DNA from 2 places in the Salinisphaera sp. C84B14 genome. Region 2 is predicted to be linked to the other one. Evidence: riboswitches for the same ligand, from Rfam matches in the RefSeq annotation. Region 2 holds a riboswitch; the other holds the start of a gene.

Region 1 (15,802 bases), on a different contig from region 2:
TAGGCGAGCCGGCAGGAATCTTGAACTGTTCGCCGTCGGCGTGAATCACCGACCCCTCCCCGCCCTTGGTCACGATCATGGCCTTGAGGTTTTTGGCCATCTCGGCGACCGACAGGCCGGTGCGATCGCTCATCAGCTCGGCTTCGTAGTCGTTGACCGCGACATACGCCGCCTGGCCAAGAAAGCGCTTGAGCTCTTCGCCGTTGAACATCGGCAGGCCCTGGCCCGGATCGAAGATGAAATCGATGCCGGCCTCCGCGAACTGGGCCGCGTGCTGGACCATGCCGTCCTTGCCGTCGGGGGAGACGATGCCCAGCGTGATGCCCGCGTCGCTGGGCACCTGCTGCTCGTGGGCATAGTTCATCGCCCCCGGATGAAAGGCGGTGATCTGGTTGTCGTCCAGGTCGGTGGTGATATAGGCCTGGGCGGTATAGGCATCGTCCACGCCCTTGATGTAATCACGGCTGATGCCGTGCTCGTCCATCCAGGCGGCATAATCGTCGAAGTCGGTGCCGACCGTGCCCATGGGCATGCCTTCACCGCCCAGCAGCTTCAGCGAATAGGCGATATTGCCGGCACAGCCGCCAAACTCGCGCCGCATCTCCGGCACCAGAAACGACACGTTCAGCATATGCACGCGATCCGGCAGGATCTCGTTCTTGAAGTGGCCTGTGTAGACCATGATCGTGTCGTAGGCGAAAGATCCGCAGATCAGAGCTGACATAGCTTGTCCTTTATTCGATGAGATTCGGTACGCGCCGAAGGCACGTCACACGAAGGTCAGCCGCCCATCATGCCATAGCCATGGCATACAGCCGGCGAGTTCGGTCGGCGGCCGTGACTCAGGCGCCGGCCGCGGTGGCGGATTCGTGCTTCAGATCCAGGTTCTTGGCGGCAGCGACCTCGTCCAGACGCCGCACCGGCAGCTTGACCGGCGCCTCTTTCAAGGTCGTGGCATCGGCCTTTGCTTCTTCCCAGATCGCGACCATGGCGTCGACGAAGGCATCCAGGGTTTCCTTGGATTCGCTTTCGGTCGGCTCGATGAGAAAACACTCGGGCACGAGTAGCGGGAAATAGATGGTCGGCGCGTGAAAACCGTAGTCGAGCAGCCGCTTGGCGACGTCGGTCGCACTGACATCCAGCTGCTGCTTCTGGCGCTTGAGGGTGACGATGAACTCGTGGCTGGCACGCCGCTCGGGAAAGGCCAGATCGAAGCCGGCCGCGCGTAGCCGCGCCATCAGATAGTTCGAGTTGAGGGTGGCAAATTCGGCCACCCGGGTCATGCCGTCACGCCCGAGCAGCCGGGCATAGACATAGGCCCGCAGCAGCACGCCGGCATTGCCCATGAACGCGGACAACCGCCCGATCGTATTCGGAATGTCCTTTTCGCTCAGCCAGCGATAGGTCGCATCATCGCCCTCGCCGTCGCGCCCGACCACCGGGATGGGCATGAAGTCGCGCAGCCGTTTACCGACGCCCACCGCGCCAGAACCCGGCCCGCCGCCGCCGTGCGGCGTGGAGAAGGTCTTGTGCAGATTCATGTGGATGACGTCGAAACCCATATCGCCCGGGCGCACCTTGCCCAGAATGGCGTTGAGGTTGGCGCCGTCGTAGTAGAGCAGCCCGCCTGCGCCATGCACGATTTCGGCGATTTCGAGAATGTCCTGTTCGAACACGCCGAGCGTCGAGGGATTGGTGAGCATGATGCCCGCGGTACGGTCGGACACGGCATCGCGCAGTGCGGCGATATCCACGTCACCGTCGGCATCGGTCGGAATTTCGACCACGGTGCAGCCACACATCACGGCCGTGGCCGGGTTGGTGCCATGGGCGGCATCGGGTACCAGGATCTCGTTGCGTGCGCTGTCGCCGCGTGCGTCGTGGTAGGCCTTGATCATGGCCACGCCCGTGAATTCCCCCTGGGCCCCGGCCATCGGCGTGAGCGAGACGGCTTCCATGCCGGTCACCGTGGTCAGCATTTCCTGGAGCTCGTACAGGCACGCCATCATGCCCTGCCCATGGCTGGCCGGCGCCAACGGATGCCGATTGAGAAACCCCGGTAGCGAGGCGAGCGTGTTACAGGCCCGGGGGTTGTGCTTCATGGTGCACGAGCCCAGCGGGTAGAAATGCGTATCGATGGAAAAATTAAGCTGCGATAGCCGCGTGTAGTGGCGCACCACGTCCATTTCCGAGGCTTGCGGCAGGCCCACCGGCGACTCGCGCCGCAGTGCGGCCGGGATATCGTCGATGGCGGGCGCCTCAGCCGGCGCCTGGGCCAGCGCACGACGGCCGGGCCGGCTGTGTTCGAAGATGAGCTTTTCGGTCATGGCGTGACTGCTTGCGGTGTTCGGGTTGTTCAAGACGAAACCATTGGCATCGTCCCGCGAGGGCTCGGACTCAGACCTTGAGTGCGGCCAACGCGTCTTCGTAATTCGGCTCCTGGCCGATCTCGGGCACCAGTTCGCTGTGCAGCACCATGCCCTGTTCGTCGGCAACGATCACCGCACGCGCACACAGTCCTGCCATGGGCCCGTTGGCGATCAGCACGCCGTAATCCTTGGCGAAACGCTTGTCGCGCATCATCGACAGCGTGGTGCCGTTTTCGAGCCCTTCGGCGGTGCAGAAACGCGAATGCGCAAACGGCAGATCCGCGGACACCTGCAACAACGCGATATTGTCGAGCGCATCGACTTCGGCATTGAAACGCTTGACCGAGATCGCGCAGGTGGGCGTATCCATGCTCGGAAAGATATTGAATATCTTGCGCTTGCCCGCGAAGTCCGCGAGCGTGACATCGCGCAGATTAGCGCCGGTCAGGCTGAACTCCGCCAGGCTGTCGCCGGGCGACGGCAGCTGGCCGTCGACATCGGTGGCATTACCTTTGAGCGTGATTTGCTGGGTCATCGTCAGTCCTTGGATACAGCGGAAGAAATAAATGGCCGGCGCCGGCCCTCAAGCCGCTTCGGCCTGCGCGGCGATCACGTCGCGCAGAGCGTCGGCATAGGTTTCGAGATCGGCCTCGGTCTTGGTTTCGGTGGCACAGACGAGCACCGTGTTATCGAGCCCGTCATAGAATTCGGCCAGGGCCAGCCCGCCGAACACGCCGCGTTCTGCCAGTGCCGCGAGCGCCTGCTCGGCGTCGACCGGCAGCCGCAGCACCGTTTCATGAAAGGCCGGGCTGTCGAAAACCGCCTCGACCCCGTCTATCGCGGTAAGCCGGTCGACCAGCGCACGGGTATTGGCGATACAGGTCGCGGCGGTATTCTCCAGCCCCCGCGACCCGAGCAGGCTCATATGAATGGTGGCCGCGGTCACCAGCAGGCCCTGGTTGGTACAGATGTTGGAGGTCGCCTTGGAGCGACGAATATGCTGCTCGCGCGGTTGCAGGGTCAGTACATAACCCGTGCGGCCATCCATATCCTGTGTTCGACCCACCACGCGGCCGGGCATCTGGCGGACGTGCTTCTTGCGACAGCACAAAATGCCGAAATACGGCCCGCCCGAGGCCAGCGGCGCGCCTAGCGGCTGGCCCTCGCCGACCACGATATCGGCCCCCTCGCCCGTGCCCCAGCGGCCGGGTTCCTTGAACACCGCCAGCGACAACGGATTGACCAGGCCGATAGCCAGTGCGCCGTTGTTCTGGGCCCAGTCGGTGAGCGTATCCACGTCTTCGAGCACGCCGAAGAAGTTCGGCTGCGGGATCACCAGCGCGGTTACATCCTCTTTGGCCCAGCGCGTAAGCGCCGCCTCATCGATACGCCCGGTGGCCCGGTCGTAGTCGATCGCTTCGAAGGTGATGCCCTGGTTCGCACAGATATTGCGCGCGACCTGGCGATAGAACGGATGCACGCTCGCCGGCATGAGGATACGCGCCGATTTGGAGCGGCGATTGGCGCGTACCGCCATGAGCACCGCCTCGGCCAGCGCCGAGGCGCCGTCATAGAGCGACGCGTTGGCCACGTCCATGCCGGTCAGGCCCGTCATCATGGTCTGGTATTCGTAGACTACCTGCAGCGTGCCCTGGCTGGCCTCCGGCTGATACGGCGTATAAGCGCTATAGAACTCGCCCCGGGTGGTCAGCTCCCAGACCGCCGCGGGAATATGGTGCTCGTAAGCGCCCGCGCCGATGAAGCACAAACCGCCGGCATCGCGGGCCGCGCGTTCGCCCATGAGCCTGGTCACGGCCTGTTCGCTGGCCCGTTCCGGTATCGAATCCAGGCGCACGTCGCGCAGGCTGGGGTCGATCTCATCAAACAGATCGTCGATGTGATCGACGCCGATCGTTGCCAGCATCGACTGGATATCGTCTTCGGTATGCGGAATGAAAGGCATGGGTCCTCGCAGAACTTGAATACGGCCGGCTGCTTGCAAGCGCCAGGCAAACCCCCGGCGCTTGCCGTGACCGCTAGTCTTCCTCTTCTTCGACGATGCCTTCGTAGGCATCGGCATCGAGCAGTTTCTCGACCTGTTCCGGATCGGAAACCGTCATCTTGAACAGCCACCCTTCGCCAAACGGATCTTCGTTGACCAGCTCCGGCGAATCCTCGAGTTGTTCGTTGATCTCGGCGATTTCGCCGTCGAGCGGCGCATAGATATCCGAGGCCGCCTTGACCGATTCCACCACGGCCACCGCATCGCCGGCGCCCACCTTGGTACCGGCGTCGGGCAGTTCGACGAATACCAGGTCGCCGAGCGAGGACTGCGCATAGTCGGTGATGCCGACCGTGCAGGTGCCGTCGCCGTCGTAGTCGATCCATTCGTGGGTCTTGGTATAGGACAGATCCTTGGGTACTTCGCTCATGGGGCTCCCCTTGCAGCAGGTTGGCGCGGTGCGCGCGATGGTTCGGTGGATTAAAGGCTACTGAGAAAAACGCTCAGTCGTCGAGGCGGCTCTCGCCATTACGCACGAACGGATAGCGAACGATGCGCGCAGGCTGCCACTTGCCGCGCAAACACACTTCGACGCTGTGTTCCCAATCGGCGGGCACTCGGGCGAGCGCGACCGAGCACGACAACGTCGGCGCATAGCTGCCGCTGGTGATTTTGCCCTCGGCATGTTCTTCCTCGACATCGCTGTCGACGGCACGCACCGCGGTCTTGCTGCGCATCACGCCACGCCCTTCCAGCACCAGCCCAACCAGCTTTTGGTCGACGCCCTGTGCGCGCATGTGCTCCAGCGCCGAGCGGCCAACAAAATCGCGCTCTTCGGGCTTGAAGGCCACGGTCCAGGCCAGGCCCGATTCCAGCGGGGTGCGGTCTTCGTCCATATCCTGGCCATAAAGATTCAGGCCCGCTTCCAGGCGCAGCGTGTCGCGCGCGCCCAGGCCGATGGGCGCTACGCCCTTGTCGCGCAGCGTCTTCCATGCGTTCACGGCCTCGTCGGCCGGTAGTACGAGCTCGAAACCGTCTTCGCCGGTATAGCCGGTGCGCCCGATCGAGCGATCATCCTGCGCGACCACGCGAAACGGCTTTAGCTTGAGCGCAGCGGCCTTCAAATCGTCGTCGAACAGCTCGGCGGCGATGTCGCGCCCGCGCGGGCCCTGCACGGCGATAATGGCCAGATCCTGGCGGTGCTCGATCGACACGTCGTAATCGCGGGCCTGACTGCCGATCCAGGCCAGATCCTTTTCCGTGGTCGCTGCATTGACCACGACGCGATACAGATCGTCACTCAGGTGATAGACGATGAGATCGTCGATCACGCCGCCGCGGGTGTTGAGCATGCAGGTATAGAGCGCGCGCCCGGCCTCGTCGATCTTGGCCACGTCATTGGCCAGCAGCCAGCGCAGGAATTCGCGCGACTCTCGACCGCGGATATCGACGACGGCCATATGCGACACGTCGAACATGCCCACGCTCTCGCGTACGGCGTTGTGTTCGGAGATCTGGGAGCCGTAGTCGATCGGCATGTCCCAGCCGGCGAAATCCACAAGCTTGGCGCCGTCGGCGACATGTGCGTCATAGAGCGGGGTGCGTTTGGCCATGACAATCTCTTTGCAGATGAATCAACAGAATACGGGCCGGCCCGGGCTTTCGCCTGCCGCCCCTCTGTCCTGGCACCTGAGAGATTCGCCCCTTCGGTGAGCCGTGGTTCACACGACTGCTCTCCAGAGTCGATCAAGCCGGCGCGTCATGACGCCGGCGCGCGCGTGGTTCGGGTACCTGAGCGTTTCCGGGCGGAAATTTGCGCCTTCGGTGACGGGCGATGGCCCGTTCTCTCCCACGCGGTTATTGACCGTGGCCTCGACTATACCGGCGCGATCCATACAGGCCAAGCGTCGGCCCCGGAACCGCTTTTCACTGCAAAATACAGGCGTTTTGCGTTATTGCAGCAGCCGCGGGCCGTTGTCGGACAGACCCACCGCATGGTGAATCATGATCTGGCGAACCGGGGCAAGGTTCGCTGCCGCCGCGATCGCGCTCTGGCGCAGGTTGCGCAGCAAGGGGTTGGCGCTGCCATAGACGCGTTTGAAGGCGTCGGTGATGCCCAACATCATCAGGTTCTCGGCCATGCGCGCACGCTGATAGCGGCGCAGGTAGGTCATGTCGCCGGCATCGCGACCGGCCGCGCGCCCGGCTTCGAGCGCTTCGACCATGCCCGCCACGTCGAGAAGGCCAAGGTTGACCCCCTGACCCGCCATCGGGTGCACCACATGCGCGGCATCGCCGGCCAGCGCCACCCGCGGACGACAATATTCGCGGGCATGCTGGAGCTTGAGCGGGAAGGACGCCCGCCGATCCATATGCTCGATTTCACCCAGCACATGCCCGCTGGCTTCGCTCAGGCGTGCACGAAACGTCTCGTCGTCGAGTTCGGCAAGCTCCGCGGCGAGCGCATCGTCGGCGTGCCAGGCGAGCGAGCAACGACCGTCCGAAAGCGGCAGAAACGCCACCGGCCCGGTTTCGGTAAAGCGCTGCCAGGCGATATGGCGATGATGCCGCGCCGGGGTGACCGTACCGACGGTACAACGCTGGCCGTACGACCAGCCCGTGGTTTCTATGCCGGCCGCTGCCCGCACCGGGGAATTCGCGCCTTCCGCGCCAACCACGAGCGCCGCGCTCACGGTCGTCCCGTCGTCGAGACGCAGTCGGGCGGCATCCGGGTCGAAGGCCAGGCTTTCCATCTTCGCCGGGCAGTAGATATCGACATCGGTGAGCGCCTGCCACGCGCTGTCGACGATCAGGTTGTTTTCGACGATATGCCCGAGCTCGGGCAGCCCCACCGCGGTATGTTCGAGAAACAGCTCGCTGGCGCCGCCGGCCTCCCAGACCTTCATGCCGGTGAACGCGCAGCAGCGCCGGCGCTCGACCGAGGCCCACAGGTCGAGATTCTCGAGTACGCGCCGCGTGCCTGGCGCAATCGCCGACACGCGCAGCCCGTAGTCCTGGCTGGTATCGAAACGCGGCGGGCGTTTGGCTTCGACCAGTGCCACCGAGAAATCGGCACGCGACAGCGCCACCGCGAGCACGGCACCGACCATGCCGCCGCCGACGATGGCCACGTCATAACGCGGATTGTGACTACTCATGAGCTTGCCTTGCGAATACGCGCCGGGGCCAGGGCCAGCCCCATGCTGCGCCGGGCCATGTCGTCGCGAATCGACGGCATCAGCGACAGACCGAACAAACCCGCGCCGCGGGCATGGTCGAGCATGGGAATACGGTTGGAAAACAGGCGCACGATGGCGTCGGTGAAATTGGCCACGCGATGCTGGTCCGGGCGCCGAGCCTCGGCCCAGGCGGCCAACAGATCGCCGTCGCCGGGATCGAAATCGGGATTGGCGGCGAGGCGCTCGCGCAGCATCGCGGCCAGCAGCAGCGCATCGCGAATCGCCAGATTGAACCCCTGGGCGGCCGCCGGATGCAGGGCATGGCCGGCATTGCCGATAAGCACGGCGCGATCGACCGCGGCCCGGTCGCACAGCACCCGCGCCAGCGGATAGCTGCCGCGCGGCCCGGCCAGCTTGAGCTGGCCCAGACGCTGGCCGAAGGCCGCCTGCAGGCCGTCGATGAATTCGTCATCGCTGACCGCGCACATCTGCTCGGCGCGTTCGCTGGGCAGCGTCCATACCGCGGCACAGCTGGCCCGTGTACAGGGCAGCAGGGCCACCGGCCCGTCCGGGGTGAAGCGCTCGTAGGCACAGCCGCCGTGGGCGCGTTCGGGCTCTACGAAGGTAACGATGGCACGCTGCTGATAATCGTCGGTGCGCGCGCCGATACCCAGCGCGCCGCGTACCGAGGATTGCGCGCCGTCGGCGCCGACCAGCAGGCGGGTACTCAATGTCCGGCTTTCGCCGTCGCCGACCGCACAGGTCAGTTCGATGCGTTCGCCCGCGGCGTCGCGGGTGAGCGATTTGAAGCGTGCCGGGGCAATCACATCCACCTGGCTCATCTGCGCCAGCCGGGCGCGCAGCGCCTCGATCATGGTGAGGTTGGGCAACACATAGCCCAGTGCCGGCAGATCGTAGTCGGCGGCATTCACCCGCACGCTGCCGAAACGGCCCTTTTGGGATACGTGCAATCGTTTGATGGGCGCGGCGTCGTGGGCGATATCGGCCCACAGATCCAGCGCCTCGAACATCCCCCGGGTACCGGCCGCGATCGCGGTGGTGCGCGCTTTCATGTTCTCGTCGGCCGGCGCATCGAAGGCCACGGCCTCGACCAGCGCGATTTTCAGCCCGGTATCGGCCAGCGCGCAGGCAAACGTCGCGCCGGCCAGGCCACCGCCCACTACGGCAATGTCGTACTCGCCGCTCACGGGGTTTCGCTCCGATAGGGTTTGGCCATCAATGCCTCGATCTCGTCGGCGTCCTTGGGCACGTCGGCCGTGAGCACTTCACAGCCGGTTTCGGTGATGACGATATCGTCCTCGACCCGGATACCGATATCCGCAAAGCGCGACGACGGGTTGTCCTGGCCCCGGACATACAGTCCGGGCTCCACGGTCAGCGCCATGCCGGGTTCGAGCAGGCGCCATTCTCCATCCACTTTATAGTCGCCCACGTCGTGGACGTCCATGCCCAGCCAGTGGCTGGTGCCGTGCATGAAATAGGCGCGGTAGCTTTCGGCGGCGATGACCTCGTCGACCGTACCTTCGAGCAGGCCGACATCAATCAGCCCCGCCACCAGCACTCTTAGCGCCGCCTGATGAACGGCGTTCATCGGCTGGCCGGGTCGGGCGGCCTCGATCGCGGCCCGGTTGGCCGCGAGCACGATGTCGTAAAGCTCGCGCTGGGCATCGGAAAAACGCCCGTTCACCGGAAAGCTGCGGGTGATATCGCCGGCGTAGCCGCGATATTCGGCGCCGGCATCGATCAACACCAGGTCGCCGTCGGCCATGGGCGCGCTGTTTTCGATGTAGTGCAGCACGCAGGCGTTCTCGCCCGCCCCGACAATGCTCGGATACGCCCAGTGCGTGCCGTCGCTTTCGAAGGTGTAATGCAGCACGGCGGCGAGCTGATACTCGTACATGCCGGGACGTACCGCCTGCATGGCCGCGCTGTGCGCACGCGCCGAGGTGGCAGCCGCCTGGCGCATGAGTGCGACTTCGTGTTCGGACTTGCGCAGGCGCATGTCGTGGAGCAGGCCGTCGAGGGCCACGATTTCGCGCGGCGGCACGCCGCCCCGCCCCTGGCTGCGCATACCGCCGAGCTGATCGAGCACGCTCTGCTCGAATTCGGGATGCGTGCCGAAAGACAGATAGAGCCTGCGACGGCCGTCCAGCAGACGCGCGAGCCAATCCTCGAATTCGTGGATGGCAAAGGCCTGATCGGCGCCGTAGTCGGCCATGGCGCCGTCCGGACCGGCCCGCCGGCCGATCCAGACCTCCTGATCGGCGTTGCGGGCACGACAGAACAGGATGTAATCCCCGGCCTCGAAGCCGGGCGCGATCACCGCGATCGCCTCGGGCTCGCAGAAGCCGGTCAGATAGCGAAAATCGCTGTTCGGCCGATAGGGATAATCGACATCGTTATTGCGGTTGCGCTCGGGGGTGGCCGCGATCATCGCCACGCCATCCGGGCCCACGATATCCGCGATGCGCGCACGACGGGCTGCATGAATCGCCGGCTCGTCGCTGTGCTGCAGATGCGATTGGTCTCTCATCCGATCCCTCGTCCAAGCCTTTCAAGAAAACAAACCGAACCCGTCATCGCGATTGCTAGTGCAGCGACTCGCGCCGCGTGGGCCCTTCGCGCCCGGGCTGAAGCTCGAGGAAGACCATCTGTACGCCGACCCGCACGTATTCCACCAGCTCGGCATAGTCGGCTTCGGCCGATTCGTTGTCCGCGTCTTCGGCGGTCAGGCCCGCGCGCGACAGCTCGGTGAGGTCGTTGACCACCTCGCGGACTTCGCCGGAGAGGTTGTTGATATCGAAGCTGCCGTCGGCGCTCAGGCCATAGAGAAAACCGGCACACCAGCGTGCGAGCGCCTGCACGCGCCGTTCCAGATCGACATCGTCGGCCGGCAGCAGTGGCTGAAAACTCAGGTCCGGATCGAACAGGCCTTCCAGGGTCATCTCGCGCAGCGCGTCCAGCGCGCCTTCGATCTTGTCGTTCTTGACGTCTTCGACCGCGCGCGCGCCGCTGATTTCGTTATCGACACAGAGCATGCCGGTGAGCGTGCCGTGCACCTCGCCCGGCGTCTGTACCGACTCGGCCTGGGTCAGGCCTATCTGGAGGGCATCGAAGATGTTGTTCTGGCTGTTGCCTTGGCTCATGTCGCGCTGCTTTTTTGCAATACGCCATGGTAGCAAAGCCGACTATTGACCCGGCGCATCGAAGTTCGTGGGCGACTGTGCTTGGCCGGACCTTGGCCGGGCTGGGGCGCCGCCCTCGTATCAGCCCCCGGCCTCTAAACAACGCCCAGGCAGCAGAAATAGATGAGGTTATAGAAGGCATGCACGCTCGCCGGCGACCAGAGCCTGGCATGCCGTTCCCAGAGCACGCCGAATACGAGCGCGGGGAAAAAAGTCGCCAGCGCCCAGGCCGGCGGATGGGCCAACAGATGCGCGCCGGCAAACAGCACGGCAGTCAGGAGATTGGCCGCGCTCAGCGGCCCCCAGCGCCTGCGCATACGGCCACGCAGCCAGTCGTGCACGCCGAGCCGAAACACTATTTCTTCGAGCAGGGGCAGTACGACGACCGCCAAGACGAAGACCTGTGTGCCCGGCCAGCGCAGTAGAAACTGCGCTGGCGTGGCGAGCGTGATCAGCCAGAGAGCGGGCACGGCGGCGACAAGCGCCGCCGCATAAACCGGGTCGCCCCAGGGGGATCGCGGTGTCGGCTCAGACGAGCCGACGACGGCGACCCACCCCAACCGCGGCCGCTGCGAGCAGCAGGACCCAGAGCGGGTCGAAACGACCTTCGCCGGTCAGCGTACAGCCGCCGCCGCTGCTGCCGCTGCTGCTGTCCGAACTTGAAGAACCACCCGTGCTCACCACCGGTTCGGTGACGGGTTCGGCAGGTTCTTCCTCGGTGTCGTCGTCAGGCTCGGCGATGGCCTGATCGGCCTCGTCCGGGCAACGCGCGCCGTTAGCCAGCGTCCAACCGATGTCTTCAAGCACGCAGGTGGTCAGACCGATGCCGCTGGCGACATTGTCGTTGCCGGTGGCAAAAGGCTCCATGATCTGGTCCGGAGAAAGCGACTCGTCCCAGTGCGAGATCGAGCTGCCGGGACTGACAGGCGACGGCGCATACAGCATCACCCGGCCCTCCTTAAGACCGTCGGTGAGAATACTGGCCGCGCGGCTGCCGGTATTGATATCGCTCCAGACCACGTTTTCGCTGTTGGTCAAGGACTGGGCACGCTGCTCGTCGGTGAGCTCGGTCCAGAGCGGGTCGCCGGGGAAGGACAGATCCTGGATGAAGGTGCTGTAAATATCGGGCAAGCGTGCGCCGCCGTCGCTGGTCTGCGGAAACTGCCCGGCTCGCGAGTTGGCGTTGTCGATGAGCGCGACCAGCGATATGAAGCCCACGCCGTGCGTGAGTTCGTGTTCTACCGTGCTTACGAAGCTCGGGCGGTCGCTGGGCGTTACGCCGTTGATGCCGTAGTACCAGCTGGCACCCTTCAGGCAACCGGTGCCCTCGTCGAGAGTCGGATTGAACGTGGCACGGATATCGTTTGCCGTATCCGGCACCCGCGAACCACGCAGGGCGTTCGCCAGCGCCAGCGGATAGAAGACGTTGCTTCGCGCGCGGCTGGTCGTGGTGAAATTGGCGACGTAGCTTATCGGCCCGGCCGCGCCCAAGGTCGCGCTCTCTGGGTCGCAGCTCAACGTCTCGTCGAAGTCGGCGACGATGCGAATCGGAACCCTGCTGTCAATTCGGCTGCCCAGGATATCGGCGGCGTACTGGAAAGCGATGCGGCGCTGCTGTCCCAGCGTGGCGCCGTTATTGCCACCTTCCGGTGCGACCGGCGTGGGGTCGTTGAAGCCGCTGTCGGGGCCGTCGTTGACGACCAGCACCATGTCGGCGGCGCTGGCGGTCGAGGCCGTGCCGAACAGCAGGGCCATGCCGAGCGTTGTGGCTCCGGCTAACGATCGTGCGTAGCGCATAACGCCTCCGTGCCATCGCTGGCTTCGTCGTGGCCAACGTGGCCCATATGCAGACTGCCGTCCGCACAACGCACCGCGCGCGTGCGCGGCGCGGATTCAAAACGGGGGGTCAACATCTGTGCGCCTTCGCTGTTGGTCCAGGCCTTCGGCGCCGGGGCGCGCGTCTTCTGGGCGGCCTCACCCGGTTTCGGGGCTTCCCGCTTTTCCGCCGGCGGCGCGACGATTTCGCCGCTTTCCGGGTCGATGAAGATCTTCTGCTCGGCCGCGAACACGGCCGTCGAACCGGCCACGCCGAGGCTGGCGGCAAGCAGCCATGCCACTACCGGTGTTTTCAACAATCGCATTGGTTTCGTCATGGTTGCATGACCCTCATACGTGGATAGTCGACCTGGCTTACGCCACTCGACTTCATCAAGTTTCGAACCGCGGGTATACCATGCGGTGTTCCGACGATATACAGGCCGGCGCAGGCCGACCATACAAACCGAATATGACAGTACTCGACTGGCAACAAACCCTGGCCACGCTGATCGGGCATCGCACCATCAGCAGCGACAACCCGAGCCTAGACTGCGGCAATCGCGCCGCCGTCGAAGACCTGGCCGACGCACTCGAACAGGCCGGTTTTGCCTGCACGATCACGCCCATGCCTGAGCGCGACGACAAGGTGAACCTGGTCGCGCGCCTGGGCACGGCCGAGCAAGCCAGCGAGCACGGACTGGTGTTCGCCGGCCATATCGATACCGTGCCCTATGACGATAACGGCTGGCACAGCGACCCCTTTAGCCTCACCGAGCGCGACGGCAAGCTCTACGGCCTGGGCAGCTGCGACATGAAAGGCTTTATCGCGATCGCCGCCGCCGTGGCCAGCGAATACGCGGCCGAAAAATTGTCCGCACCCGTGAGCCTGCTGGTATCGGCCGACGAGGAATGCGGCATGGACGGCGCCCGGGCCCTGCTCGACGCGCACCGCGAAAACGGCCAGCGGCCGGGCCGCTACTGCGTGATCGGCGAGCCCACCAATCTGGTGCCGATTCGCCAGCACAAGGGTATTTTCATGGAAACGCTGGAGGTGCACGGTGCCTCCGGGCATTCCAGCAATCCTGCCCTCGGCGCCAACGCCATTGAGGGCATGTATCGCGCGCTCACCGCGATTCGCGCCCTGCGCGACGAACTGGTCGAGCGCCAGCGCATCGCCGGTTTCCCCGTCCCCCATGCCACTCTCAACCTGGGCGCGATCTCGGGCGGCGACAACGCCAATCGCATTCCGGCCCGCTGCCGACTCGATATGGACCTGCGTTTTCTGCCCGGCATGACCAGCGACGGACTGCGCGCCGAACTGCATGAACGCGTGGCCGACGCGCTCGCCGACAGCGACTGCACGATTCATTTCCGTGAGCTGTTCACCGGCACGCCGGCGTTCGAGACCGCCGGCGACTCGCCGATCGTCACCGCCTGCGAGGAGTTGTCCGGACAGGCCGCAGCCGCCGTGGATTTCGGTACCGAAGGTTCGTTCTACAACGCCATGGGCATGGACAGCGTAGTGCTCGGCCCGGGCGATATCGCCCAGGCGCATCAGCCCAACGAATATCTGGCCGTCGAACGCGTCGCGCCGATGCAGCGCATCCTGCACGGGCTCATCGAGCGCTTCTGCCTCGCCCGCTAGCCGCGACACCCGCATAATATTCGGATGAACCAGACGCACACTGCCTCGCAGCCGCTCGCCCCCGCGGGCAACGCCGAACCGCGCCATCCCGACATGGTCGCCTCGCTGCGTGCGAGCGCGCCCTATGTGCATGCCCATCGCGGGCGTACGTTCGTTATCCATGTGCCGGGCGAGGCCGCAGCATCCCCGGCCTTTGCCGATCTGGTATACGACATCGCGCTGCTCGCCAGCCTGGGCGTACGGCTGGTCATCGTGTTCGGCGCGCGCCCGCAGATCGATGCCGCGCTGGCCGATGCCGGTCTTTCGACCCGCTTCGTCGACGGCGTACGCGTGACCGACAGCGCCGCACTTGCCTGCGTGAAACGCGCGGTCGGCAGCCTGCAAATGGATATGGAAGCGCTGTTGTCGACCAGTCTGGCGAGCACGCCCATGGGCGGCGCCCGCATCGTGACTGCCAGCGGCAATCTGGTCACGGCCCGTCCGGTAGGCATCGCCGGCGGTATCGATCATGGCCATACCGGCGAAGTCCGGCGTATCGACGTGGCCAGCATCAACGCGCATCTGGAGCGCGGCACCATCGTGTTGATGTCCTGTGTGGGCTATTCGCCGTCCGGCGAAATCTTCAACCTGTATGCCGAAGAGGTCGCCACCGCGACCGCCACGGCGCTGGCCGCCGACAAGTTCGTCGTGCTGCACCCGGGCGCGTCCCTGCACGAACGCTTTGCCGATACGCCGGCAGAGCTGGATATCCAGACCGCACGCCGGCTGCTGGCGACCGAATCCGCGCCGTTACAGGCCGCCGATCGGGCTCGCCTGCAGGCCGCGATCAACGCGTGTCAGGCCGGCGTGGCGCGCGCCCATCTGGTGAGCTTCGATACCGACGGCGCCCTGCTCAGCGAGCTGTATTCGCGCGACGGCGCCGGCACCATGATCGCCGCCGACACCTACGACATCACCCGCACCGCGACCGCCGATGATCTCGGCGGCGTGCTCGCGCTCATCGAGCCTCTGGCCGAGGCGGGTATTCTCGTGGCGCGTTCGCGCGAACAGATCGAGCTGGATATCGGCCATTACGTGGTGCTCGAACGCGACGGCCTGATCACCGCCTGCTGTTCGCTCATGCCCTATGCCGAGGAAAGTGTGGGCGAGCTGGCCTGCGTGGCCGTACATCCGGACTATCGCGGCCAGGACCGGGCCGAACGTCTATTGGTGGAGGTCGAACGCCGGGCGCGCGCCGCCGGTTTGGCACGTATCTTCGTGCTCACCACCAAAACACCGCACTGGTTCGTCGAACACGGCTTTGCCCCGGCCGACCTGGGTGCACTGCCGTTGGCCAAGCGCGCGCTCTACAACTACCAGCGCAACTCGGCGGTGCTGATCAAGGAGCTGGCATGAGTCGCCGGGCCCACGTTCCGCGGGTATTCGTCGAGAGCCCTTTGGCGGTCGGCGAGGCGATCGAACTGGCCGACGCCAAGCGTCATCACCTGGCCACCGTTCTGCGCCTGGGCGCGGACGCCCCGGTCACGCTGTTCAACGGCGACGGTCATGAATACGGCGCGCGTATCGTCCAGGCCGAGCGCAAG
Region 2 (15,802 bases):
CGATGGCCGCGCTCGAACGCACCCTGTTTCCGCTGGGCGAAACCTATAAGACCGACGTACGCGCGATCGCGCGCAAGGCCGGCCTGCCTATTCACGACAAACCCGACAGCACCGGCGTTTGCTTCATTGGTGAGCGCGATTTCGAAGGTTTTCTACGTCAGTATCTGTCCGGTCGAGCCGGCCCGGTACGCGTGTCAGGCGGGCCCCTCGATGGTCAGACCATCGGCGAGCACGCCGGCCTGATCTACTACACCATCGGCCAGCGCCGCGGGCTGGGTCTGGGCGGCGTCCAGGGCGCATCCCAGGCGCCCTGGTACGTCGCCGCCAAGGATCTGAGTACGGACACGCTCTGGGTGACCCAGGACCACGATCATCCCGAGCTGGCACAAACGTCTCTGACCACCGCCGTACCGCATTGGCTGATTGATGACCCGCAGTTGCCGCGCCGCTGTGCGGCTCAGGTACGCTATCGTCAGCGCGCGATCGACTGCCGTATCGAAGCCGGCCCGGGCGGCGGCCTTCACGTACAGTTCGATCGGCCGCCGCGGGCGATCGCGCCCGGCCAATACGCGGTTTTCTATGCGGGTGACCACTGTCTCGGCAGCGCCGAGATCGTGTCAGCCGGCCATTCCGAACTCGAGATTCCTGCCAGCGCATGAGCGATCAATCCACGCACAGTCTTCGCGACCAGGCCCTGTCCCTGGCCGGCGTTGCCCAGTTCGCCCTATATGCGCACGAACTCGCCGCAGACGGCCGCGACACGCCTCAGCGCCTGGAGATCGCCAAGCACGCAATCTTCTGCACCGACCCGAATAGCGTGATCGAAGTCTATGGCGACCTGCCGAGCGTGGGCGACGGCATCGCCTATCTCAAACGCCAGCTCGCGGGTGAAAAACCGGACCAGAAATCGGCGCTGATCGCGCGCTATATCGGCCAGCTGCTGCGTCTATCCGGCGCCTTGATCAAGGACGACGCCGCGCTCAAGCGCCTGCGCGGCGCCATCGACCGGGCACGCCTGGCCGAGCCGGCCGAGGTGCCCGTAATCCTCGATGACGCATACCGCGACAGCATCAGCCCGGCCAAGCCGCGCATCATGCTGCACGGCCACCCGAGCTATCTGCAGAACGAAGCCATCCAGGCCCGGGCACGTACCCAGCTGATGGCCGCGGTGCGCTGCGCGATCATGTGGCGCCAATGCGGCGGCGGTTTCATTTCCCTGTTTTTCCGGCGCAAGGCGCTGCTTAAATCGCTGGAAAACATCGGCCCGCGGGCACCGGTGCGCTAGGCCGCCCGCCAGCCACCCACGTCCCCACGGCCTGCCGCGGCGCTTTGGCATGCAGCCGGGGCCATGAAAAAGCTATACTACGGCACGCTTTTAAGTGTCCGGACCCAAACCGGACCGAAGAACCACCGAGTGTCTTTGGAGAACCAAACCTATGACGGACAGTTTCAATACACGTGCGCAGTTCACTGCCGGTGATCGCAGCTTCGACTATTTCAGCCTGCCGAAACTGCAGGAGCAGTTCCCGGGCATAGCGAAGCTGCCCTACGCGCAGAAGATCCTGCTCGAGAACCTGCTCCGCCATGAGGACGGTTCCAACGTCGACGCAGACGATATCAAGGCACTGGCCAACTGGGATGCCAAGGCCGAGCCCGATACAGAAATCGCCTTTACCCCGGCGCGCGTGGTCCTGCAGGACTTCACCGGCGTGCCGGCCGTGGTCGACCTGGCCGCCATGCGCGACGCCATGGCCAATCTCGGCGGCAGCCCGGACAAGATCAACCCGCTGTCGCCGGCCGAACTCGTGATCGATCACTCCGTGATGGTCGACGAATACGGCACCGACAAGGCCTTCGATCTGAACGCCAAGCTCGAATTCAACCGCAACAAGGAGCGCTATGCGTTCCTGCGCTGGGGTCAGGGCGCGTTCGACAACTTCAAGGTCGTGCCGCCGGATACCGGCATCGTCCATCAGGTGAACCTGGAATACCTGGCCCGCGTGGTCTTCGGTAACGAAGACACCAACATGGCCTATCCGGATACGCTGGTCGGCACCGACAGCCACACCACCATGATCAACGGCGTGGGCGTGCTCGGCTGGGGCGTGGGCGGTATCGAGGCCGAAGCCGCCATGCTCGGCCAGCCGATCACCATGCTCATTCCGCAGGTGGTGGGCTTCAAGCTCACCGGCAAGCTCGCCGAAGGCTGCACCGCTACCGACCTCGTGCTCACGGTCACCGAAATGCTGCGCGCCAAGGGCGTGGTCGGCAAGTTCGTGGAATTCTTCGGCGACGGCCTGGCCGATCTGCCGCTGGCCGATCGTGCGACGATTGCCAACATGGCCCCGGAATACGGCGCGACCTGCGGCATTTTCCCCGTCGACGGCGAAACCATTCGCTACATGGAACTCACCGGCCGCCCGGCCGAACAGCTGGAGCTGGTCGAAGCCTATGCCAAGGCCCAGGGCCTGTGGCGGGAAGAAGGCGAACCCGACGCCGACTATACCGACGTGCTCGAACTCGACATGTCCACGGTGCAGCCGTCGCTGGCCGGCCCGAAACGCCCGCAGGACCGCGTGCTGCTGGCCGACATGCAGAAGACCTACCGCCGCGAAGTCGAGCCTTTCATCAAGGCCCGCGCGGAAAAAGCCGATCCCGAAGACAAGAGCATGGCCGAGGCCAAGCAGCAAAGCGAAGCGGGTCTGGCCTCGGATTCGGTCGAGGGTTCGATCCATGCTCCGGTCAACTACAAGGAGCAGGACTTCGATCTGCACGACGGTTCGGTCGTCATTGCGGCCATTACCTCCTGCACCAACACCTCGAACCCGGCGGTGATGATCGGCGCCGGCCTGCTGGCGCGTAATGCGATCCAGAAGGGCCTGCAGGTCAAGCCCTGGGTGAAGACCTCGCTGGCGCCCGGCTCCAAGGTGGTGACCGAGTATCTGGAGAAAGCCGGCCTCGACGACGATCTCGACGGCCTCGGCTTCCAGCTCGTGGGCTACGGCTGCACCACCTGCATCGGCAACTCCGGCCCGCTGCCGGAACCGATCGGCAACGCCGTGCGCGAGAACAGCCTGAACGTGGCGTCCGTGCTTTCCGGCAACCGCAACTTCGAAGGTCGTGTCCACGGCGATGTGCGCATGAACTTCCTGGCCAGCCCGCCGCTGGTGGTGGCCTATGCGTTGGCCGGCACCATCGATATCGACATGAACAACGACCCGATCGGCCAGGACGCCGACGGCAACGACGTGTTCCTGCGCGATATCTGGCCGTCGCAGAAGGAAATCTACGACACCATCGGCACCTCGCTGAACTCCGAGATGTTCAAGGACAGCTACGGCGACGTGTTCGCCGGCGACTCCCGCTGGAAGGGCCTCGATGTGCCCGAGGGCGAAATCTTCGAATGGGACGAAACCAGCACCTACGTGCAGAACCCGCCCTACTTCGAAGGCATGTCGGTCGACGTGGACGACATCCCGACCATCCATGGCGCGCGTTGTCTGGCGCTGCTGGGCGATTCGATCACCACCGACCACATCTCGCCGGCCGGTGCGATCACCAAGGATTCGCCCGCGGGCCAGTATCTGCAGGAAAAAGGCGTCTCGCCCTCGGACTTCAACAGCTACGGCTCGCGCCGCGGCAACCATGAAGTGATGATGCGCGGCACCTTCGCCAACGTACGACTGCGCAACCTGCTCGCGCCCGGTACCGAAGGCGGCTGGACCCGTCATCAGCCCTCGGGCGACGAGATGTTCATCTACGACGCCGCCATGAAGTACGCCGAGGACAAGACGCCGCTGGTGGTGCTCGCCGGCAAGGAATACGGCACCGGCTCGTCGCGTGACTGGGCTGCCAAGGGCACCCTGCTGCTCGGCGTCAAGACCGTGATCGCCCAGTCCTTCGAACGTATCCATCGTTCGAACCTGGTCGGCATGGGCGTGTTGCCGCTGCAGTTCAAGGAAGGCGAAAACGCCGAATCCCTGGGTCTCGACGGCACCGAAACCTTCGATATCGAAGGCCTCGAGTCCGGCGCGTCCGAAGTCACCGTGAAGGCGACCAAGGAAAGCGGTGATACCAGCGAGTTCACCGCCAAGGTGCGTATCGATACGCCCAAGGAATGGGATTACTACCAGAACGGCGGCATCCTGCACTACGTGCTGCGCCAGCTCGCCAAGGCGGCATAAGCACTGCCGACAATCGACCTTCGCGGTTGTAAAAAAGCCCCGCTTCGGCGGGGCTTTTTTTTGCTTGCCATATCGACCGGATCGAGTAAGCGGCAAGCCGACCCAGAGCGGTTATGCCTGGAAGCGCTCCGCGCCGGATTGCGTCGCGTCCACGACAACGACCGGATCGAAACCGACCCGGTGTCGCCGCTGGCCGACTACTTGACGTTCTTTTGCGCGTCGTTGAACAGGGGGGACGGTGCTAGCGGGCGCATCTCGGAACGCAGCGAACCCAGGCGCGCTACTTCGCGCTCAACCTCTCGTACATAGCGCCAGACCTCGCGTGCGGTCTTGTCCGCGCGGATATCGAAGGCAATGCCCAGGTAGCACAGGCCTTCGTCCTCGTTCACGTAGCGATGACTGATCTGCCCTCGTACCTCGAACGTTTCGCCGTTGGGAAACAGGGCCTGGATACGGTAGCCGTCGACGCCGACCTCGATACCTTCCTGCGCATCCGCCGGCAGACTGACCAGACAGCCGCCGGCAGAAAGATCGCGCAGCGTGGCCTGCCATTCCCGGCTCTTTCCATTCGACAACAGCACCGCAACCGACATGCTGTTGCTCAGTGCTGCTCGGAACTGGCCGCGTCGCTTGAGCAGGGCCACGCTATCCGGAAGCGAGGCAGAAACACTCAGGCGGGCGCCGCTTTGCGACACGCCAAGACAATGCATGCGGCTGCTCTGCAATGCAGCAGAGTGCTGGCGCGCATGCAGAATAAAGCTCTCTCGCGCCTTGAGCAGCTGTTCGATATCAGCCGTGCTGGTCATATCCACCACACAGCGCCCAAGGCTACGATCCACGGAAATCACGCTCACCGGATACTGGATCATCGCCCCATCGAAGCGAATGGTCACCTCGTGGGTATTCCAGGTGAGTTCGATGAACGCGTCCGCCACCGCCTGGGGACTGTCGATTTCCGCATAGCGGGGCCTGTTCGTCATGAATCGCTGTTCCTGGGTTGCGGGGCCGTGCCCTGGCCGGACTATCGGCGACAAGCCGGCATACTTGAGCCGGATTCGCCGCCTCAGCTAGCGGCCGCGGCCGGCGCAAACTGCCATGGTATCGCTTTGATTCGCCTGTGCGACAGTTGATTTGCCGACGCACAGCCGTCGCCGACGGTCACCGGCAACATCATTTGCGTATCTGCCACGATCTTTTCAAAAAGACGCACTTATGACGATTCAAAGTTAACCGTATTTTAGCGACTATCGATATTTCAACGCGATAGCGGCAGCGTCGGACAAAAATATTTGCCGCTAGACGTATCATTTCGAGCACGAACGGTTACACTGCACCTGCAGCAAGGCTGCATACAATCAGTTCCGATTAAGTAAGAGAAAATTATGGCCAAAGGCACCGTTAAGTGGTTCAGTTCCGAAAAGGGCTACGGCTTCATCGCCCCTGAAGATGGCAGCAAGGACCTTTTCGTACACCACTCCGAGATCAAGAACGGCGGCGGTTTTGCCACCCTCGAAGACGGCCAGGCGGTCGAATTCGAAATCGGTGAAGGCAAAAAAGGACCGTGCGCCAACAAGGTCGTCGCGGTCTAAAAATACGGCAGGCTGTGCGGATCGATTTACCTTTGCTCGATATGTCGACGACATATCGCAGTTGAAGGCAAACTGACCCAGCACAGCGCCGGATCGGCCCTTCGGGGCCGAAACCGTCATATCGGATAGTCGTCACGTCGATACCGGATTACCGGATTTGCGTGGAGGCTGTCCGATTTGTCGTTTGGGGCTATCTGTACTAGTTTCCCGGCAATGAACTGCCCCGATCGAAGCTGATCCACCCACGACCGATCGATTGCCTATGTCGATGACCATTTGGGTCGATGCCGATGCCTGCCCGACAGTAATCAAGGACATACTGTTCCGCGCAAGCCGGCGCACGGGAGTTCAGCTGGTGCTGGTCGCGAACCAGCCCGTACACGTGCCGCGTTCGCCGAACATCTCCTTCATACAAGTCGGCGCCGGTTTCGATGTCGCCGATAACGAAATCGTTCGGCAGGTTTCGCCGGGGGATCTCGTGGTCACCGCCGACATCCCGCTTGCTGCCGAAGTGATCGATAAGAAGGCCAACGCCCTCAACCCGCGCGGCGAGCTTTATACCCGCGACAACATTCGTGCACGCTTGAGCGTTCGCGACTTCATGGAAGGCCTTCGCGGCGCCGGGGTCAACACGGGCGGGCCGCCGCCGCTGAACCCGAACGACCGCCACGCGTTCGCCAAGCAGCTCGATCGCCTGCTCTCGCGCGAGCGCAAACGCTACTAGAACGACGCGTATGGCTCAGCCGCCTTGCTCGTGCGCGTCCAGATCGAACTCGGCTTGGGCCAGTAACGCGAACTCCTCTTCGGCGGTCTGTGCGACCAGATGGTGCCGGCTGAACACGAAGAAGTACGCCGCGCCGAGCACGAATAGCACGATCGTATAGCCGAAAGCCCGCGGATCGAAGGCATAGACCCCGCTGAGCGCAATCAACGACAGCAGCAATGCAATCCCCGAGGTCACCATGCCACCCGGCGTACGGTAAGGACGCTCGAGATCCGGCTGCTTGAGGCGCAATAGTATATGGCTAAGCGCCATGAGGGCGTACGACAGCGTCGCGCCCACCACCGCCATGCCGAGGATCAGATCACCCGCGCCGCTCAAAGAGACGATGAAGCCGAGCACGCCCGGCACCACGAGCGCCCAGGTCGGCGCCTTGCGACGGCTGGTCAGCGACATGAACTTGGGCAGATAGCCCGCGCGCGAGAGCGCAAAGACAAGCCGGCTATAGCCGTAGATGATCGAAAAGAACGACGCGATCAGCCCGGCCAGACCCAGCACGTTGACCACGGTAGCCAGCGTCTGACTGTCTGTATCCTTGAGCGCGGTCACCAGCGGCACACCGCTATCGCCGATCGCTTTCGCGCCGGCCGCGCCAGCGAGCAGAACCACCACCAGCACGGCCGTACCCAGCAGAAAGATCATGGCCCCAATAATGCCCTTGGGCACGTCGCGTGCCGGGTTCTTGGCTTCCTCGGCCGCCAGCGGCACGCCTTCAACGGCTAGAAACAGCCACATTCCGAACGGCAACGCGGCCCAGATACCGTAGAACCCAAACGGCAGGAACGTGGATGCGCCCAGCGCGCCCGTTGGCTCGATATCGAACAGGTTGGCGATTTCGAAATCCCCAATCAACGCGACGGCGGTCGCCAGGATGGCAAACACCGCCAAGCCGCTGATCACCATCATCACCTTCAGCGCTTCGCCGACCCCGGCCAGATGGATGCCGATGAACAGGGCATAAAAAACGGCATAGACGACCGGCCCGTTGACGCCGATCAACTCTTCGACGGCCGCGCCAATGAATATCACGATCGCGGCTGGCGCCAGCGCGTACTCGATGAGTACCGCCAGACCGGTGAGATAGCCGCCGGCTGGCCCCATGGCCTGGCGCGCGAAGCTATAGCCGCCGCCGGCAGCCGGAATCGCGGCCGACATCTCGGCGAGCGCGAGCACCAGCGTAAAATACATGATCGCCATCAATATCGCGGCGATGGCGAATCCACCCCAGCCGGCCTCTGCAATGCCGAAGTTCCAGCCCGCGAAGTCTCCGGAAATGACGTAGGAGACCCCCAGACCGGCCAACAACAGCCAGCCGGCCGTACCGCGTTTGAGCTGGCGCTTGGCCAGATAATCGTCGTCGACTGTCGAACCCGCCATCACGCCACCCCCGGAATGAGAAAAATCAGTAAGTCAGGAAATTGCCTGTATCGTCCTTGTCGTGATCGATGACATCGTCTTCGCTGCGATCCTTGAGCTTCACGCCGGAAAGCTCGAGCCGCCGCGCCTCATTCAGCAGATAACGCGCGCGCGCTGCAGCGGCATCGATCTTCAGCCCCTCGGGACGCACGTTGGAAATACAGTTGCGCTGGGCATCGGAGATACCGCGCTTGGGCGCCCAGGTCAGATACAAGCCCAGACTGTCCGGCGAACTCAGCCCGGGACGCTCGCCGATCAATACCAGCACCGCGCGGGCGTTGAGCGCTTCGCCCACTTCGTCGCCGATGGCGACCCGGCCCTGCTCGACCACGGTCAGCGGCGCACACCGCCAGTCGTTTTCATCGGCCTCGAGTTCACGGGTGAGCGCAGCGACGAAATTCACGGCATGGGCCTCGATCGCACGCGCCGACAGGCCATCGACGATCACCAACGCGAGGTCGAAGGGTGACTCATCGGCATCGGCCGTCTCGTCGAGGCTTGTTCGCGAGTCCTCGTCCAGCCGCCGGCCCAGATCCGGACGTTGCAGATACTCGGTGCGATCGCTGGCCTGGCTGTGTAGCCGAAGCGGCGCGTCGATATCGAGCGTATCGGTGACCTGCTCGCTAAGCGCGGCTACATCCAGCGGCCAATGAACGGCGTCCTTCGCCTGCGCATGGGCGAGCTGGAATTCGAGCATGCGCTGGGTCGGCAGGCTGATGCCGGCACGCCCGAGGCCGATACGCGCATCGGTGAATGCACGTAGCCCCTGCCAGGGGTTGTCGACCACGCCGATGTTGTCGCCTGCGGCGGCTGGCGTGTCGGCCGGTGTCGACGGCTTGCGATCGCTCATGAGCCGGTCTCGGGCAGCCGCTCCAGCGAGCGCGCGAATGCCTGCGGCAAGCGCTCGGACAGGCGCTGCGAATCGCCGTCGCGCACGATCTCCATGTGCTCGAGCCAGGCCTCGAACTCGGGCGCGGGCTTGAGCCCGAGCGCACGGCGTACATAGAGCGCATCGTGAAACGAGGTGGTTTGGTAATTGAGCATGATGTCGTCGGAGCCCGGAATACCCATCACGAAATTACAGCCGGCCACGCCCAGCAGCGTAAGCAGGTTGTCCATATCGTTCTGGTCGGCTTCGGCATGGTTGGTGTAGCACACGTCGCAGCCCATCGGCACACCCAGCAGCTTGCCGCAGAAATGATCTTCCAGGCCCGCGCGGGTGATTTCCTTGCCGTCGAACAGATATTCCGGGCCGATGAAGCCAACCACGGTGTTAACCAGCAACGGCTTGAACTCGCGCGCTACCGCATAGGCGCGGGCCTCGCAGGTCTGCTGGTCCAGGCCGTGGTGGGCATCCGCCGACAGCGAACTGCCCTGCCCGGTTTCGAAATACATGACGTTATCGCCCACGCTGCCGCGCTTGAGCGATAACGCGGCGTCGCGGGCTTCGGCGAGTTCGGCCAGGCCGAACCCGAATCCGCGATTGGTCGCTTCGGTGCCGCCGATCGACTGGAACACCAGATCCACCGGCGCGCCCTGCTCGATCGCTTCCAGCGTGTTCGTGACATGGGTGAGCACGCAGGACTGGGTGGGGATTTCGTATTTGCGGATCACCGCGTCGAGCATATGCAACAGCTTGACCGACTGGGCGACGTTATCCGTGGCCGGGTTGATACCGATCACGGCATCGCCGTTGCCATAGAGCAGCCCATCGAAAATACTCGCCGCGATGCCGGTCAGATCGTCGGTGGGGTGATTCGGCTGCAGACGCGTCGACAAATGGCCCGCCAGGCCGATGGTATTGCGAAACGCACTGCGCACCCGGCACTTGCGCGCCACCAGGATCAAGTCCTGATTGCGCATGATCTTGCATACCGCCGCCGCCATTTCCGGGGTGATACCGGGCCGTAAGCCTTCGAGCACTTCGGGCGTGGCATCGTCGCTGAGCAGCCAGTTACGAAAATCGCCGACGGTGAAGCTCGAAATCGTTTCGAACGCCTGGCGATCGTGGCGATCGACAATCAGGCGGGTGATTTCATCTTCCTCGTAGGGTACCAACAGGTCTTCGAGGAAGGTCGCCAAGGGCAGTTCGGCCAACGCCATCTGGGCGACGACGCGTTGTTCGGCCGATTCGGCGATGACGCCCGCCAGACGATCCCCCGATCGCGCCGGCGTGGCCTTGGCCATGAGCTCGGCCAGGCTGTCGAAGCGATAGCTTCGTTCGCCCAGGGTATAGCGATAGCGGCCACTCATCTCGCTTGCACCTCCGTCGTCACGTAAGCGACGTCATGCGGTTGCCGACTGCGCACAGCAGGTAGTAGCCCGTACGGGGCGCGGGCGCTCGATCTGAATATGACACAGGCCATGGCCCATGCACAGCAAGATGTGTTCCAGGTTCGAGGGAAACTCTGCACGACCCGTCACGGTCGCGCCGCGTGCTTTGCGCGCGATTGATCGGCGTCAGCGTTCGCGACCGTGCAACTTGGCTATTGGCTTGAGCACGCCACGCTCTCACTTGCCTGTCCAATCGCGCGCAAAGCACCGGCCGCTCAGCGGTTCGGCCTCGAACGCGATACGCGAGAGGGTATACAGAGCTCCCTCAAGCGAACATCGCCTTTAATCAACGCACCGTAATCGCGCGGCGACTGCGGGACGGCGACCGTCTGTCGTCAGTGGCGGCTACGACCGGCGCCGGCGCTTTGCATCTGCTCGCTGGCCTGCTCGCGCAGGCTGCCGACTTCCTTGAGCGTACGGACCACGGCATCGATACGTGCCTGCGGCCACTGGCGCACGTAATCCGGTACGGCACCACCACTGGCTTTCATATCACGGTCGACCGCGAGCGCATCGGGCAAATGCTGTTCGAAGCGTTCGATATCGGGCAGTACCTGTGCCAGCTCCTCTCGGGGCAGTGCGATGCCGCCGATATCGATATGGGTGGGGGTCGTCGAGTTCATGGTGTGTGCCCTCGGGTGGCCGCAGCTGCGAACCACCCTGCGGCCTATGTCGAACGTTTCAAGCGGGCGGGCGCCTCAGTCGCTTTTCGGCTTGGCCCGGCGCTTGCCGGGTTTGGCCTTGCCTGCCTTGGCTTTGGCCTTGCCCGGCTTCTTCGGCCCGGGTTTGGGCTTTGGTTTGCGTCGCCCGGCGGGCGGTGGCGGCGGCGCGCCGTGCTCACGACTGATCGCTAGCTGACGACCGGCCACCCAAACAGTCTTGAGATGGGCGAAGATGTCTTCGGGCATGCCCTTGGGCAAATCGACGAGACTGAAATCGTCGCGGATATCGATCCGGCCGATATGCGCGCTGTCGACGCCCGCCTCGTTGGCGATCGCGCCCACGATATTGCGCGGCTCGACGCCATGGCTACGGCCGACCTCGATACGAAACGTTTCCAGGTCGCCCTCGCCGAAGGACTGCTGGCGGGCCGCACCCTTGTTCGCGCTCTTGGGCGTTTGTGCGCCCATGTCGCGCGGGCTTGCACCGCGATCGGCCTTGCTGCTCGGCGCCAGCATCAGCGGCTCGTCGCCCTGGGCCAGGTAGGCAAGCGCTGCGGCCAGTTCTTCGGGCTCGACGTTGTGTTCGGCGCGATACTCTTCGAGCAGTTCGCGAAACGGCTTGAGCTTGCCTTCGGCCAGCGTGACCGAAATGCGCTGCTTGAAACGGGCTACGCGCTGCTCGTTGACCTCGGCGATGCTCGGCAGATCCATCGGCTCGATGGCCTGACGGGTGGCGCGTTCGATCGCCTTGAACAGATGCTTTTCGCGCATGGTCACGAACAGGATCGCATCGCCCTCGCGACCGGCCCGCCCGGTGCGTCCGATACGATGCACATAGGCCTCGGTATCGTGGGGGATATCGAAATTGATCACGTGGCTGATGCGTTCCACGTCGAGCCCGCGCGCGGCCACGTCTGTGGCCACAATGATATCGAGCTGTCCGTTCTTGAGCTTGGCTACCGTACGCTCGCGCTGATTCTGGGCGATATCGCCGTTGAGCGCGGCACAGGCATAGCCACGGGCCGACAGGCGCTCGGCGAGTTCGTCGGTCGATTTCTTGGTGCGTGCGAACACGATCATCGCATCGAAAGGCTCGGCTTCGAGCAACCGCGTGAGCGCATCGAGCTTGCTCGTGCCGCCGCCGACGATCCAGTAGCGCTGGCGGATATTGACCGCCGTGGTGGTCTTCGTCTGGATGGTGATTTCCTGCGGCTCGCGCAGGTGGGTCTTGGCGATACGGCGGATCGCGCTCGGCATGGTGGCCGAAAACAGTGCGACCTGACGTTGCGCCGGCGTGTGCTCGAAGATCCATTCCACGTCTTCGATGAAGCCCATGCGCAGCATCTCGTCAGCTTCGTCGAGCACCATCCAGTCGAGCCCGTCGAGCTTGAGCGTGCCGCGCTTGAGATGATCCATCACCCGGCCCGGCGTGCCCACGACCACGTTTACGCCGCGCTTGAGCGCCGCCAGCTGCGGGCCATAGCCCTGTCCGCCGTAGATAGGCAGCACGTGGAAGCCCGGCATATGCGCGGCATAACGCTGAAACGCTTCCGCGACCTGGATCGTGAGTTCGCGCGTGGGTGTAAGCACCAGCGCCTGTGGTCCCTTGCCACCTTTGCCACGCTCCGGCAGGCCGGAAAGAATGGGCAGCGCAAAGGCTGCCGTCTTGCCGGTGCCCGTCTGGGCCTGGCCCAGCACGTCCTTGCCTTCGAGCAAGGGCGGAATGGTCGCGGCCTGGATCGGCGACGGCGTTTCGTAGCCGACATCGGCCAGCGCCGCCATCACGGCATCGGATAAAGCCAGATCGCTGAAGGCGATCTGCGGGGATTCATTTTCGGTAGGGACGGACATGCATAGCCTGAAGGCACGGGCGCGGACGCGCGCCCGAAGAAACACTGCGCCAGAACGGCGCGGGCAACTATTCTACCCGTTATTCACCGTCGTCGGTCCCTGTTTTTCGGTTGCCGCGTCATCGACGATCGCCGCAATCGAATCGGCGGTGAGCGCTGACAGCGTCCAGCCCAGGTGGCCGTGCCCGGTGTTGTAGAACACGTTCGGTGCGCGCCCGGCCCCGACCCGCGGCATCATGTTCGGCATCATCGGGCGCAGCCCGGCCCAGGGCACCACCTGACGGGTCTTGACGTCGGGAAAGCACTGCTTCACCCACTCGACCAGTGGCGCAATACGGTCGGCGCGAATATCGCGGTTGAATCCGTTGAACTCGGCGGTGCCGGCCACACGAAAGCGGTCGTCGCCCAGACGCGCACAAACGAGCTTGGTTTCGTCATCGAGCAGGCTCACCTCGGGCGCGCCCTGTTTCGATGCCTCGTCTTCCAGATTCACGGTAATCGAATAACCCTTCACCGGATAAACGTTGACCCGGTCGCCCAGCTGCGAGGCGATCTCGCGGCTGCCGGTGCCGGCACAGACCACCACCCCGTCGAAATCGAGCGTCACCCGGTCCTCGGGCGTGTCGTTGTCACAGGCCGCTATCGTCACCCTGCGACCGTCGGTCTTGACGCTTTCTACGGTGTTGTTGTAGCGAAACTGCACGCCCTGCGCCTGCGCGGCCCGGGCCAGCCCCTGGGTGAACTTGTGGATATCGCCGCTGGAATCGCTTTCCGTGAAGAAGCCGCCGTAATACTCGCCGGCCAGCGCGGGCTCGATTGCACGCATCTCGTCGGGTGTGACCGGCTGCCGCTCGAGCCCGCCTGCGGCCAGCAGCTTCGAGACTTTCTCGGCGTGCCGATAGCCGGCCCGATTACGATAGATATGCAGGATGCCTTTTCGCTTGACGTCGAAATCGATGTTTTCACGCTCCGCCCAGGAGAATAGAAACTCACGCGCCTCGATCGCCATTCGTGCGGTTTCGGTGGTATTGCGCCCGTACTGTGGAATGGCGCCAATGAATTCCAGAAACCATGAGAGCTTGTGCCAGGAAGGTTTCGGGTTGACCAACAAGGGTGCGTCGCTGCGAAACATCCATTTCATGCCCTTGAAGACCATTGGCCAGTGATTCCAGACCTCGGCGTTCGAGGCCGACAGCTGGCCGCCGTTGGCGAACGAGGTTTCCATCGCCGCATAGCGATTGCGGTCAAAAAGGGTCACGGTATAGCCGCGGCGGACCAGAGCGTAGGCCGTGGTGACCCCGGTGATTCCGCCGCCGATGATTGCTATATGTTTCATATGCCTTTATCCGGTGGTGTCGTGCGTGGATGCCCTGCACTCGTGCAGGTGCCGCCCCTTCCGTCACTTGGACCTGAGAGATTCACCCACGGCGTTGTCACCGTGTGCTTGCTCCTTCGGTGCACGCCGGCCCAGCGGCCGCGCGACTCTTCGGATATGGCCGCGATAACGGTCCTTGGTGCCTGAGAGTTTCCGGGGCGGTTGCTCCTTCGGCGCCGGCGCCGTGCGCCGATCTCTCCCGCTATCGCGTTGATGTTCTAGACCTGTCGGTTGGCTTTTGGCCTGGACATGACGTCGCCCGCGACGATGTTCAAGATCGGGCGTGCTTACTTGGCAAGATACCACGAGCAATCCCCATGCCAACACTCCCCGAACGCCACCGCGCAAGGCATCGCGCCGCGCTCGGTACCGAGTGACGATGCGCCATACAGGATATATCCATCCGTACGCACGACCCTGGCCTGTCTGGTGTCCGTGACGGCGCCGGGCCAGGCACGACCAGCGCCGGGCATCGACTGGAAAACGCCGGCAAGCCTCATCTCGTCGTTAAAGGGTCAGGGCGTCGTAGCCGTCGGCACGTATCTTCTTAGGCAGCTGCCCGTCTTTCATTTTCCATGGCTTCGCAGGCGTTGGACGCGGCGCGGCTGGTTTCACGTATGCCTGTTATCAGCCGGACGATTACGAACAGGCCGAAGCGCCATTGGGGCCGTACGAAGTATCGGCATCAACCGACAACGCGATTACGCCCTTCGGCCTTGGCCTGGTACAGACGACGATCGGCTTTGGAGAAAAGCGTTCTGAAATCCATGCCGTCGCGCCCGAGTTCGGCGATACCGATGCTTACCGACATCGGAATATCCTTACCGCGGTAGCGGAACGGCCGGTCGCGAACGAGATCGCGCAGGTCGACGGCGATCCGGCGCGCATGTTCCAGATCCACATCGGACAAGAGAATCCCGAACTCCTCGCCGCCCAGCCGGCCGGCGACGTCGGTCTGGCGAATGCGCGAGGCCAGCAGTTCAGCAACGAAGCACAGCGCCATGTCGCCGGCATCGTGACCATAGTCGTCGTTCACGCGTTTGAAATGATCGAGATCGACGACCAGCATCGCGAGCGGAATTTTCTGGCGCAGATAGCGCTGGCGTTCGCGCGCGAAGACTTCGCGAAAACGCGACCGGTTGGCGAGCCCCGTCAGCGGGTCGGCAAGCGCGAGCGCACGCAGTTCGTGCTCGGTCTTTTCCCGGCTGGCTTCGTAGATATACGAAAAGCCGAGAATGGAGCCCGTGCAAAGCACCACGTTGACGACACTCAGATACCCGATCCAGCCGCCCCAGATACCGTGCTTGTACACAAAGATCGCGCCCGCACAGCCTATGAACAGTAGTGCTACCCACAACCCCTGCCATCGTCCCAACAGAAGATGCGACAGCAAAGGCACGAGAAAGACCCATATGAACACGGTAACGCCGGTTGCCCCTGTCCATAACGACAGCATCATGACGATAAAGAACGGGACCACGAACAGAACGTTGGTGACGGGTGCCCGCTCTGTTTCATGCACCACATAAAGCAGGAGCGCGGCGTACGCGACCAGGCACAGTTCGGCCACCGCAAGCCAGCGGTAGCCGAGGTAGAAATGAAGGCCGGCAT

Evidence for each region. A riboswitch is a leader RNA that binds a small molecule or an ion and turns the genes downstream of it on or off. The one in region 2 is predicted to bind glycine.
Region 1: it holds a riboswitch for glycine, as region 2 does, so the genes downstream of both, gcvT (glycine cleavage system aminomethyltransferase GcvT) here and C84B14_RS17400 (D-amino acid dehydrogenase) in region 2, are expected to answer to the same signal.

The regions. Positions count from the first base shown of each region.
Region 1 covers NZ_APNL01000006.1:88,256-104,057, reverse strand. The annotation lists gene C84B14_RS06895 (carbohydrate kinase family protein) at 1-724, opposite strand, end outside; gene gcvPB (aminomethyl-transferring glycine dehydrogenase subunit GcvPB) at 843-2,327, opposite strand; gene tpx (thiol peroxidase) at 2,398-2,904, opposite strand; gene gcvPA (aminomethyl-transferring glycine dehydrogenase subunit GcvPA) at 2,953-4,332, opposite strand; gene gcvH (glycine cleavage system protein GcvH) at 4,406-4,801, opposite strand; gene gcvT (glycine cleavage system aminomethyltransferase GcvT) at 4,875-5,984, opposite strand; glycine riboswitch at 6,039-6,121, opposite strand; glycine riboswitch at 6,141-6,233, opposite strand; gene C84B14_RS06865 (UbiH/UbiF/VisC/COQ6 family ubiquinone biosynthesis hydroxylase) at 6,324-7,529, opposite strand; gene ubiH (2-octaprenyl-6-methoxyphenyl hydroxylase) at 7,526-8,758, opposite strand; gene pepP (Xaa-Pro aminopeptidase) at 8,755-10,104, opposite strand; gene C84B14_RS06850 (UPF0149 family protein) at 10,160-10,717, opposite strand; gene mrtJ (JDVT-CTERM system glutamic-type intramembrane protease MrtJ) at 10,852-11,226, opposite strand; gene C84B14_RS06840 (JDVT-CTERM domain-containing protein) at 11,285-12,553, opposite strand; gene C84B14_RS06835 (post-PEP-CTERM-1 domain-containing protein) at 12,532-12,888, opposite strand; gene argE (acetylornithine deacetylase) at 13,044-14,219, shown strand; gene argA (amino-acid N-acetyltransferase) at 14,244-15,614, shown strand; gene C84B14_RS06820 (16S rRNA (uracil(1498)-N(3))-methyltransferase) at 15,611-15,802, shown strand, end outside.
Region 2 covers NZ_APNL01000030.1:6,163-21,964, forward strand. The annotation lists gene mnmA (tRNA 2-thiouridine(34) synthase MnmA) at 1-659, shown strand, start outside; gene C84B14_RS17350 (DUF489 family protein) at 656-1,285, shown strand; gene acnA (aconitate hydratase AcnA) at 1,437-4,184, shown strand; gene C84B14_RS17360 (flagellar brake protein) at 4,382-5,164, opposite strand; gene C84B14_RS17365 (cold-shock protein) at 5,567-5,773, shown strand; gene C84B14_RS17370 (YaiI/YqxD family protein) at 6,042-6,497, shown strand; gene eat (ethanolamine permease) at 6,513-7,931, opposite strand; gene eutC (ethanolamine ammonia-lyase subunit EutC) at 7,957-8,820, opposite strand; gene C84B14_RS17385 (ethanolamine ammonia-lyase subunit EutB) at 8,817-10,223, opposite strand; gene C84B14_RS17390 (hypothetical protein) at 10,640-10,927, opposite strand; gene C84B14_RS17395 (DEAD/DEAH box helicase) at 11,003-12,817, opposite strand; gene C84B14_RS17400 (D-amino acid dehydrogenase) at 12,890-14,152, opposite strand; glycine riboswitch at 14,207-14,311, opposite strand; glycine riboswitch at 14,312-14,403, opposite strand; gene C84B14_RS17405 (GGDEF domain-containing protein) at 14,877-15,802, opposite strand, start outside.